Regions from separate parts of the Brevibacillus sp. 1238 genome, predicted to be linked through region 1. Evidence: riboswitches for the same ligand, from Rfam matches in the RefSeq annotation. Region 1 holds a riboswitch; the other holds the start of a gene.

Region 1 (5,792 bases):
CGGTTTCAATCCGGCATTGGACGGTCGGATACTCCGAAATCGCCGGCTGGGCGTGCAGCAACCTGTCGACAAATTCGTCCAGCTCCTCCGGCCGCCAGTCTGCATAAAATCCGAGGTGGCCTGTATGAATCCCGACGTAAGCCGGCTCCATCCCGTATTGGTGAACGGCTTCCAGCAGTGTTCCATCTCCGCCGATCGAGAGCACCATATCCGGCTCCTCATCGGTTCCATTCACAAAAGTATACGAGCTGCCAGCCTCCTTCAGCTTTTCCTTCAGCAAATGCTCTACTTCCCGTGTATAATCGTCATTTCGCAGTACAGTCGCAATCTTCATGCTGGTCTGCCCTCACTTTTATCCTTCGAAGCGGTCAAGTACGCTTGTTTGTTGATCTCACTATACCACATGAAAAAAGGAGATGCATGGAAACCGAAATGGATTTTACCAGCGCTCTTCCTGGAACGATCCCGCGCGAAATTCCCCCGGAAAAGAAAAAGCGGGCCTCATGTAAGGCCCACCCGTCATCCAAGGCGATTTTCCAGTTCTTTCACGATTGCCTCCGCCTTGCGAATCCATCTCGGGTCAATGTCGGCATCCTTGTCGATCGGCTGCTGAAACTGGTTCATCACTGCCGAAGCGACAGGCGCGTAGTAGCCGATATCTTCTTCCACTCCTGTGTTGTACACATGACGCAAAACAAACGGCTCGCCAAGCTCCAGCCACGCATCCGGGCTGTCCAGCTCCCCTTGCAAAACTTTTACAGGCAAGCGAAGGTAGACCATGTTTTGATCATCCAGCGTCCGGTCAAAAAAGCCTTGCTCATAGTCCCAGTTAGCCAGCGTAAAATGCGGCTCAAGCGACTCGCGAAAGTAGCCGAACGTCGCCTTCGTTCCGGGGAGACTGCTCTGTATTTTTTTCATCTGGTAATCCTCCTGCCTTCGTCACATTTTATGGATAGTGTGCGACAAAAGGGCAGGTTGTACTCGCACAGCCGTGCTCTTCAAACGCACAACAAGCCCCGCTGCCAATCATCCGCTGGCAAAGAGGCTTGCATGCTCCCGATTTTAGAGCAGGGCGATCGTAAGCAATGTAAACAAAGCGAGTGGAATGATTCTTTTGCCTCTGCGGCAAGGACGACGGCGCCTTCTTTTCGGCACGACAACCGCAGCCGGAGGAACTGGCGGTGGCGGTGGTGGCGGCGGAAACGGATACCATGGCTGCGGCGGGAAAGGCGGATAAGGGCTCATGTACGGGTTGAATCCGCCGTACGGACTAAAGAATGGATTGCCGTCCGGGAACGGCTGCATCTGGCCATACGGAAAGCTCGGGCTGCCGAACGGGCTGACTTGACCAAACGGCTGACTCGGACTGCCAAACGGACTCACTTGGCCGTACGGTTGGCTCGGACTGCCAAATGGTCTCATCTGGCCGTACGGTTGACTCGGGCTGCCGAACGGACTCACTTGGCCAAACGGTTGACCCGGACTGCCAAACGGAGCCATTTGACCATACGGTTGACCCGGGCTGCCAAACGGACTCACCTGACCATACGGTTGACCTGGACTGCCAAACGGAGTCATCGGAGCGTAAGGATAGCAGTCATCGGCGTACGGACTGACTTGCCCCCCTGGAGGTCGCCGATTTGGCTGGCTGCTGCTGCTAAACGGACTGACATCGCCGTACGGCTGATAGCCGCCGTAGGGAAGATACCCTCCGTAAGGATTCCAATCTTGATGCATTCCCCAGTCGCCGGGCGATTTCCGGCTGGCTACCTCTTCGATTTCATATTCATAGTCGTTTTCTTCCGCATCCGGGTCGTCCACTTCAACGTATACATTCTGATCGTCAAAATCCACGATCACGCCTTCAAAAATCTGGCCGTCTATCGCTTCAATGCGCACTTTTTTCTCGACGTGTTCTTTGCATATGTTGTGCACATTTTCGCGCATATCCTTGATCAGACTGACCGTCTGGACGTCAGCCTGGTACAGGTTTTTTTCATCCTGCATGGAAACTCCTCCCCTTCTGGTGCTCTTTATTACCATATACATGTGCCCATGGGGAGGTGTTCCGGTTTGCAGGCAAGACTAGCCCATTTTATGTGCGCTGACGTTTTCTTCTGTTACGAAGCGCGCAGGCAAAAACGGGACGAGCTGCTCCCGCTCTCCTTTTTCCAGATAGTCCGCCATCCACTTCGCTGTGGCGGGCGAGAGCAAAATGCCGTTGCGGAAGTGCCCTCCGGCAATCGCCAGCCCTTCCCATCCTGGCACTGGTCCAAGCAATGGCTTGCCATCCGCCGTAGCTGGCCGCAATCCGCCCCACGCCTCCAGAAAAGCGGCTGAATGCAAGGCCGGAACGTACGGCATGACCCCGTTCAGGATGCTGGCTAACCCCGCCATCGTCACTTCGCGCTGAAAGCCGCTCTCGTCTTCTGTTGCGCCAAGCACGATTTTGCCGTCTTTTTTCGGCGTCACATATCCCGTCGTGCCAAAAATGACGGTGCGCAGCGGAATGCCGACAGAGGAAACAGCGGCAATCTGACCGCGAACCGGACGCACCGGAACCGACACACCCAGCAAGTCCAGCATGACACCTGCCCACGCTCCCGAAGTGATCACCGTATGCGCGGCGCGCAACGGCCCGAGCGAGCTGTCCACGCCAACTACTTTCCCGCCTTTTACCGCGATGCCGCTCACGACACAGCCGGAATGCAGCACAACTCCTTGCAGCTTGCACGCCGTCACCAAAGCGCGAAGCAACATGCGATTGTTGATGTGCCCCTCGTACGGGGAGTAAATCGCTGCCTGCGCTTTGTCTGTCAACAGCGGCTCCACTTCCGCCAATTGCTGCCTTTCCGTCAAAAAGTGCACGCTATGCCCCGCGTCCTTTTGCCAGCGAAATTTCTCTGCCAACTGTGCTTGCTCGCCATCATCGAGCGCGACTGTGAGCAGCCCCTCCAGGCTGAGCTGTACATCGCCCCCGGTAAACTCCTCCAACTCTTGCGCCCACTGCGGATAATAAGCCAGCGACGCCATGCCGAAATCGAGCATGGGACCGGGCGCTGTAAACTCCTTCAACGGCGCGAGCATGCCCGCTGCTGCCGAGGACGCCTGTCCGCCCCATTCTCCTTGCTCAACCAACGTGACGCCCATCCCTCTGCGCGACAATTCATACGCCAGACTTAAACCGATAACTCCTCCACCCACTATGAGACAATCGCCCACGTTTTTCTCTCCTCGCTGTTGTGATCTCTCTCCTGATCCAAGTTGAACAGGGCAACATACAAAAAGCCCACCCGTTCCCAAGCAGGAAAAGGTGGGCTTCATACGCCGTATAGCCAAAGAAAAAAGCGCTGTTCGCCGGCAACCGTATCCCTGCGCCGGCATGATCCGGATCAGGTGCAATGGGTCGACGGTCGTATGCTTCCATCCTCTCAGCCCCGCGTGAAGGACTCCCCAAGTTGCTTCTTTACATATTCATTTCACCAACCAAGTATAGTCCTCCTGGCCGCCAGTGACAAGATGCTATACGCTCAATCCTCGTCTTTTACATCGTAGCTCTCCGGAACCGTCTCATGCCGCGCTGCCTCCTCGAACTCGCGGAGCTTGCGCATTTCTTCCATATGATGGTTGAACTGTTCCTTGTTGATGACGTACTCGTAGCCGTCGTGCAGAGCGCGAATCTTGCCCTGGTGAATCTTTTCCAAAATAAACGTTTCCGGAAGCTCCAAGTACGCTGCTGTCTCTTCCACGGTCAAATATGTCTTGTTATCGCGCAATCTTGCCTCCAATTCCGCTTTCTGCTGCTCGAATCCAGGTTTGCCCAAAAGGGCGAACATGTTGGCCTTGTACGCCTCCACCCCGGGCTGGTCAAACGGATTGACGCCCAATAAATAGCCGCTGATTCCGCACGCCTTTTCAAAAAAGTAGATCAAGGCCCCGAGGTGATACGCTGTCGCCTCTGGCATCTCGACAAGCAGGTTCGGCACGCCGCCATCCACGTGGGCGAGCACCGTCCCTTCGAAAGCCTTTTTATTGACAAATCCCATCCGCTTGCCGGACAAAAAGTTCAGTCCGTCCACATCAAGCGGGTCTTCTTCTACCGTGACATCGATGGCTGGCTTGTTTACGGTTACCACTGTCTCGAACAAGTGTCGCATGCCGTCCTGTATGTACTGCCCCAAGGAATGCAAGTCTGTGGAAAATTCGGCAGCGGCGGGAAAAATTCCTTTTCCATCCTTGCCTTCCGACTCCCCGAAAAGCTGTTTCCACCATTCGGCGAAAAACCGGAACTGCGGCTCGTAGCTGACCAGAAGCTCCACCGTTTTGCCTTTGCGGTACAGGGCGTTGCGAATCGCCGCATACTGGTAGCACGGATTTTCGGCCAAATCCATGACCATGTACCGCTCGCTCGCATCTTGCGCTCCTTTCATCAGGGCATCCATGTCGGCGCCGCTCACGGCGATCGGCAATAGTCCGACTGCTGTCAGGACAGAAAAACGCCCGCCGATGTCATCGGGAATGACAAAGCTCTCGTAGCCCTCATCTTCCGCAAGCTTTTTCAAGGCCCCCCGCGCTTTGTCCGTCGTAATGTAAATTCGCTTCTTCGCCTGCTCGCGGCCGTACTTGTTTTCCAGCCAATTGCGCAACAGCCGAAAAGCTATAGCAGGCTCTGTCGTCGTGCCCGATTTGGAGATGACGTTGATGGAGACGTCTTTTCCTTCCAACACGTCCATCAGATGAGAGATATACACCGGACTGATATTGTTGCCGACAAAATAAATTTCCGGCGATCGCCGCTTCGACTTCGGCAGCAAGTTGTAAAAGCTGTGGCCCAATACGTCCAGTACAGCTTTCGCTCCTAAATATGAACCTCCGATTCCAATTACCAAAAGCACATCTGAGTCAGCCTGGATACGTGCCGCCGCCTGGCGAATCCGCTCATACTCGACGCGGTCGTATTTGTTCGGCCAATCTACCCAGCCAAGATAGTCTCTGCCTGGACCCGTTCTTTTGTGCAACATTTCATGCGCCTGCCCGATTGCTGGCGCAAGCTGCTCCCATTCATGCTGTCTCACAAAGCCGCGTGCATTGGAATAATCAAATCGAATCGCTTGGTTCATGGCTCCCCTCCCAAGGAACGTCATCTATTTTCTTATCTTATCACGCAAAAAAGCGAGAAAGTTACTTTCCGTCAAAACATCGCAAAATGTGAGCAAATCGTGAACGATTCGGCAAAAGTGTTACCTTTTTCCATGCCTTCCGTAAAACTACTTCGAGCAATGAAATAATGGTTTCTTTTTAGAACAACAAGGGGAAATGAAAATGAAAAAACGGTGGTGGATCATCGGTTCCGTTGTCATCCTGCTAGGAGCAGGGTTCGTTGGACTCAACATGATGGGTTCTCAGCAAGCCATGGGCATGCCCGTCAACATCGGAACACCGACCAAATCAGCTCTGGAAAGCAAAATCTTGACCTCCGGAATCGTCATCGTGGAGGACAAGCAGAAGCAGTATGCGAATGTGAACGGCACGTTGCGCGAGTTCGTCGTCAAAGAAGGCGACAAGGTCAAAAAAGGCCAAGTCATCGCCAAAATTGACACGACCGATGTGGACAGCAGACTGCTTGATCTCGAAGCGCAGATGGAAGTCGCAAAAGCCAATCTTGCCAAAGCCCAGATCGGCGTAGAGCCGGAAGAAGTAGCACAGGAGCGCGAGCGGGTCACGCAGGCACAGCGCGAGTACGATGCGGCCAAGCGAGAATACGACCGGATGAATCAATTGTTCTCCTCAGG
Region 2 (5,792 bases), on a different contig from region 1:
ACGGAACAGCTGGCGTTTCAGACTTTCCAAATCCACCTCCAGGCGAGCGATTTCAGCGCGCAAACGCAAGGCTTCATTCAATGTCTTGCCACCTCCAGGCGTTTATTGGTACAACTGGCTTCCTTGCTCGCGGAACTCGCGGGCTTTTTCCTGCATGCCTGCCGCGATGGCCGCAGGCTCGTTTTGTTCCTGCTCCTGCGCTTGCTGACGGATGTCGTGCGAGATTTTCATGCTGCAAAATTTCGGGCCGCACATCGAGCAAAAGTGCGCGGACTTGGCTGCTTCCGCAGGCAGTGTCTCATCGTGATATTCGCGGGCGCGCTCAGGATCGAGAGACAGGTTGAATTGATCGTTCCAGCGAAATTCAAAGCGGGCTTTGGACAGCGCGTCGTCACGCTGTTTGGCTCGCGGATGTCCCTTGGCCAGGTCGGCTGCATGAGCGGCGATTTTGTAGGCGATCAGGCCGTTGCGCACATCTTCCTTGTTCGGCAGTCCCAGGTGCTCTTTGGGCGTCACGTAGCAGAGCATCGCTGTCCCGAACCAGCCAATCATCGCTGCGCCAATCGCAGAGGTGATGTGGTCGTAACCGGGAGCGATATCAGTGGTTAATGGTCCGAGCGTGTAAAAAGGAGCTTCGTGGCACATCTCCAGCTGTTTGTCCATGTTCTCGCGAATCAGGTGCATCGGAACGTGACCAGGCCCTTCAATCATCACCTGCACGTCGTGCTTCCAGGCGATTTTCGTCAGCTCCCCGAGTGTTTCCAGCTCGGCAAACTGCGCTTCGTCATTGGCATCCGCAATCGAGCCGGGGCGCAGACCGTCTCCAAGCGAGATGCTGATGTCGTACGCTTTGAGAATGTGGCAAATTTCTTCAAAGTGGGTGTACAAAAAGTTTTCTTCATGGTGGGCGAGACACCAAGCCGCCAAAATGGAGCCGCCACGCGAGACGATCCCGGTAACGCGTTTTGCCGTCAATGGAATGTAGCGCAGCAGAACGCCAGCGTGGATGGTGAAGTAATCGACTCCTTGTTCGGCCTGCTCGATCAATGTATCCCGATACACTTCCCAGGTCAGGTCTTCCGCTTTGCCATTAACCTTTTCCAGCGCCTGGTAAATCGGCACGGTACCGATTGGCACGGGGCTGTTGCGGATGATCCATTCACGGGTCGTATGAATGTGCTTTCCGGTCGACAAATCCATGATCGTATCGGCGCCCCAGCGCACGGACCAAATCATTTTCTCCACTTCCTCTTCCATCGAGGAGCTTACGGCCGACGTGCCGATATTGGCGTTGACTTTGACGTGAAAATTCCGCCCGATAATCATCGGCTCCGCTTCCGGATGATTGATGTTGGCCGGAATAATCGCGCGCCCGGCAGCTACTTCGGCTCTGACAAATTCGGGGGTCACTCCTTCGCGAATCGCGATGTATTCCATCTCTGGCGTAATGATCTGCTGGCGGGCGTAGTGAAGCTGGGTGACATTTTTTCCTGGCAAAGCGCGTTTGGGCCGATAGCCTTCGCGCGGAAAAGCTGGCATCGTCACCGCTTTTTCGCTGCTTCTGATTCCGTCGTCAACAAGTTGTGGCTCCCGGCCGACATAGCTTTCCGTATCGCCGCGTTCCTCGATCCACGCTTTGCGCACTAGCGGCAAGCCTTTTTCGATGTCCGCGACATATCCGTCAGCGGTGTATTCGCCGCTCGTGTCGTAGACGCGCAAAGGCGGATTGGGGGTAGAGCCGAACAACCCTTCGCTTGCTTGAAGGGTGATTTCGCGCATCGGCACGCGGATGTCAGGGCGACTGCCGACCTCGTATACTTTGCGGCTACCGGGAAAAGATGAAATGGATGACATGAAAAAACCTCCTTGGCGTGGTTGCACGAAGCGCGAACCTTGTAGGGAGGCGAAAGAGGCCCGTCGCGAAAAAACGCCGCATGGGAGCATGCGACGCCAGACGCGAGAGTAGAGAAGCAACGGGTATTTTGCAAAAAGATACACGTCACTTGTCGTGTCATATGGACATTCCTCCGCTGGCATTACCCAGTTCAGGTTCAACGGTCGATGGCACAGTACCATCCTCTCAGCCTGGTGATTTCCAAGCTCCCGTGCTTGTTTGTAGTTGTGATTGCAAGATTAGGATACCGGAGAACGCCCATCGTTGGCAAGAAAAAGTTTCCAACAAAAATTGCCACAGGGCAACACATTTTCCCCCCCTCTATACTCATGAATCGGACTAAAACTGTTTCTGTAGACCCACACGAATCGCGTCTGTTACGATGTAATTCGATCAAAAAGAAACTGCTTTATGACGCTTCGTTCTTGTCTTTTGAGCGAACGGAGTGATTGAGATTTTTGAGGTGATGGAGTGTGGATGTATATTCGGATCTGAAGCAAGGGGAACGGGGCGCGTGGGTCAGTATTATTGCCTATATCTTTTGCTCGGCGTTAAAAATAGGAGTTGCTGTGCTGACGGGATCGGAAGCGTTGATGGCAGATGGCTTGAACAACTCGACAGACGTGGTGGCATCGATTGCGGTCCTGATCGGCCTGCGCATTGCCCGCAAGCCGCCTGACCACGATCACCCGTACGGCCATTTTCGCGCGGAGACGATTTCGGCCTTGGTCGCGTCATTCATCATGCTGTTTGTCGGCTTGCAAGTCGTGACGGAAGCGGTTCCTTCGCTGTTTGATCAAAAAACGACGGCACCGGATTTGCTCGCAGGCTGGACGGCATTGGCGACAGCGGCGATCATGCTGGGCGTGTACCGCTACAACCGTCAGCTCGCTTTGCGAACAAACAGTCAGGCGTTGCTGGCTGCGGCCGCTGACAATCGCTCGGACGCCTTCGTCAGCATCGGGACGTTTGTGGGCGTTGCGGGGGCGCAGTTCCAGCTTTACTGGCTTGACCCGCTGGCTGCTTTGGTAGTCGGAGTCATCATCCTGAAAACAGCGTGGGATATTTTCCGGGAAGCGACCCATCGCTTGACCGACGGCTTTGACGTAGAAGAGTTGGGGGAACTGAAAGAGACGATCTCGTCCATCGCCGGAGTAAAAGATATTAGCGATATTAAAGCGCGTTACCACGGCAGCAGCGTGCTGGTTGACGTCGTGATCCATGTGGAGCCGCACCTTAATGTGGTAGAAAGCCACACCATCACCGAACACATCGAAGAACGCATGAGACGTGTGCACAAAATCAATACCGTTCATATTCATATCGAGCCAGAGCAGCAACTGGTCGAAAAATAAGCAAAAAACCTGTCCGTATCGGGCAGGTTTTTTTGCATGGCGTTACACGGGAGTCGCTTTTTTGCGACGCAGCTTTTTGGTTGTGGTCATCGCCTCGCTTTGCGCTGGCATTTGCTTGGGAGCTGCTGCGGTCGGCTCTGCGGGAGTTGCGCGCTTGCGGCTTGGCTTCGGTTTCGCTGCTGCTGGCGTAGGCTCAGGCTCGATTTTTACCGGACCAGGCGAAGTGCCTGCGGTAGAAGCGAGACTTTCCTTCAACGCTTGCATCAGGTCGATGACATTCGTCCGAGCGACGGTCGGTGCCGTGGCAATCTCCTGGCCTTCCAGCTTTTTCTCGATCATTTTTTGCAGCTCGCTGCGGTATTCATCGGTGTATTTGGCTGGGTCAAACGGAACGGTCATATTGCCGATCAGCTCGGTTGCCATTTTCAGCTCGTTTTCCGCCAAGGGGATGGTCGCCTCTGGCAAGGCAGGCACTTGATTGACTGGCCGTACTTCGTCAGGATAAAAAATCGTTTCCAGCATCATGCAATGCTCATACAGCCGAATGACGGCGAGACTTTGCCGATTGCGCATCGTCACCTGGGCAATCGCGATTTTTCCGGTTTGGCCCATCGCGGCGCGAAGCAGGGCGTACGCTTTTTCTCCTGTGTCCTGAGGAGACAGAAAGTAGCTTTTGTCAAAGTAAACCGGATCGATCTCCGACAAGTCCACAAAATCGAGAATCTCAATAGCTCGGCGGGTTTCGGGGGTGATCGCCTCCAGGTCCTCGTCGTTGATCATGACGAAGTGGCCTTTTTCATACTCGTAGCCGCGAACGATCTCGCTGGCGTCCACTTCCCGCTGACAATGCGGGCACATTTTCGTGTATTTGATGGGGGTGTTGCATTCCTTGTGCAGCTGGCGGAAGCGAATATCCCGTTCTTCTGTCGCCGTAAACATGCGAACCGGGATGTTGACCAGGCCGAAGCTGATTGATCCTTTCCAGACGGTGTGCATACGATTCCTCCCGATTCGGTAGTGGCATAAGGCTGGGGCTGGATGCTGCTACGAGGTAAGTGATGAGATGGGTGCGGCCGTTTTGCTTATTGTTTGTAGGCAGCCAGACGAAGCTGCGAGGGAAATGCAGGCGGGAAACATTGACACAGACGAGCTTGCTTTCCATTCCATGAAAAAACCAGCCGATCGCATGGGACGGCTGGTTGCGTTCTTTTTGCCCGATTTTACTGCCCGTGTTTGACGATGTCGGACTGGTCCGCCCGCGATTGCATTTCGCGTGCCGCTTCGCTGCCAATGCCTGTACGATCCGCGATGGACTGGGCTTTGGCTGCTTTCAGCTTTTGCTCGGACGGTTGTTTTGCTGCCATGTCAATTCCCCCTTTTGGAACATGTGCAAGTAGTATGCGCATGCCGGGAACAAAAAAATACCCCCTCGTCAAATGACGATGGGGCAGCTGTTCAACTCCTCCCGCGAAGGGAGCGATGGCACGGAATGCTCCTATCAGACACGCCGCGCGCCTAAGTGAACTGCCTTTCAATTATGGGAGAGGAGAAACCGGAGGAAGAGCTTATGGGGAAACGTAAGTCTTCTCCGCGGTTGTCAGCGACACCGTTGCGTCGCTATCCATCATGTTTTCCAAACTTTGCGTCTCGTATACCTGAAGCCGGCATAAATTTTCCAGTTGCCAATTTTACGGGGGTAGGCAGTTGTGATAGTATGATATCAGCCTGAAGGCAGAACGGCCTTGGTACAGGCGGCATTTATCTTCTACAAACTTCTTTGAACAGGTGAACAATTATGCGCGTCATCGCAGGAGAACACAGAGGTAGAAAACTTGCGGCCGTCCCTGGAAGCGGAACGCGTCCGACGACCGACAAAGTGAAAGAATCGATTTTCAACATGATCGGCCCGTACTTTGATGGGGGCTGGGCATTGGATTTGTATGCCGGCACAGGCAGCTTGGGCATTGAGGCGTTAAGCAGGGGAGCGGACAAAGCTGTCTTCGTCGAGCGCGATGCCAAAGCGTTTTCTGTCGTCAAGCAAAATGTCAGCGCCTGCCGCCTTGATGCATACGCAGAAATGTACCGCATGGATGCGGATCGAGCCATCCGGCAATTGGCAAAGCGGGAGCAGCCGTTTGATCTCGTTTTTTTGGACCCGCCGTATGCGAAGCAAAACATCGTGGAAGAAATCACTCAGCTACAACAGCTTGGTCTGCTCGCAGCAGGTGCCTGGATCGTCGCCGAACACGACAGCAAGGACTCGTTTCCCGCTGCCATCGGCGATTGCGTCAAAGATCGCGAGGCTACGTACGGCGAGACAGCGGTCACTTTGTACTATTACGAGCCGCAGCAAGAAGCATAGGAACGCCTCGCTTTTTGCGGTCGCATTCCATTTCATGAAAAACGTCGAGACGTTTTTCACAGAAAAAAGGGGGAGGCAACATGGCGATTGCCGTTTGCTCGGGAAGCTTTGATCCGGTTACATATGGACACCTCGACATTATCAGTCGGGGGGCAAAAGTGTTTGACAAAGTCATCGTGGC

The links. Region 1 has a riboswitch for thiamine pyrophosphate ahead of thiO (glycine oxidase ThiO). Riboswitches for the same ligand answer to the same signal wherever they lie in the genome.
Region 2: linked by a shared signal. The riboswitch ahead of thiC (phosphomethylpyrimidine synthase ThiC) and the one ahead of thiO (glycine oxidase ThiO) in region 1 are both predicted to bind thiamine pyrophosphate.

What each region holds. Positions count from the first base shown of each region.
Region 1 covers NZ_JARXWC010000011.1:124,131-129,922, forward strand. The annotation lists gene M2298_RS21760 (NAD kinase) at 1-334, opposite strand, end outside; gene M2298_RS21765 (YugN family protein) at 520-918, opposite strand; gene M2298_RS21770 (LSm family protein) at 1,063-2,007, opposite strand; gene thiO (glycine oxidase ThiO) at 2,086-3,222, opposite strand; TPP riboswitch at 3,350-3,466, opposite strand; gene M2298_RS28200 (excisionase family DNA-binding protein) at 3,531-3,749, opposite strand; partial or broken gene M2298_RS21780 (glucose-6-phosphate isomerase) at 3,771-5,120, opposite strand; gene M2298_RS21785 (efflux RND transporter periplasmic adaptor subunit) at 5,323-5,792, shown strand, end outside.
Region 2 covers NZ_JARXWC010000003.1:304,934-310,725, forward strand. The annotation lists gene M2298_RS09065 (hypothetical protein) at 1-81, opposite strand, end outside; gene thiC (phosphomethylpyrimidine synthase ThiC) at 103-1,854, opposite strand; TPP riboswitch at 2,006-2,117, opposite strand; gene M2298_RS09075 (cation diffusion facilitator family transporter) at 2,368-3,249, shown strand; gene ku (non-homologous end joining protein Ku) at 3,292-4,245, opposite strand; gene M2298_RS09085 (hypothetical protein) at 4,470-4,613, opposite strand; gene rsmD (16S rRNA (guanine(966)-N(2))-methyltransferase RsmD) at 5,045-5,611, shown strand; gene coaD (pantetheine-phosphate adenylyltransferase) at 5,692-5,792, shown strand, end outside.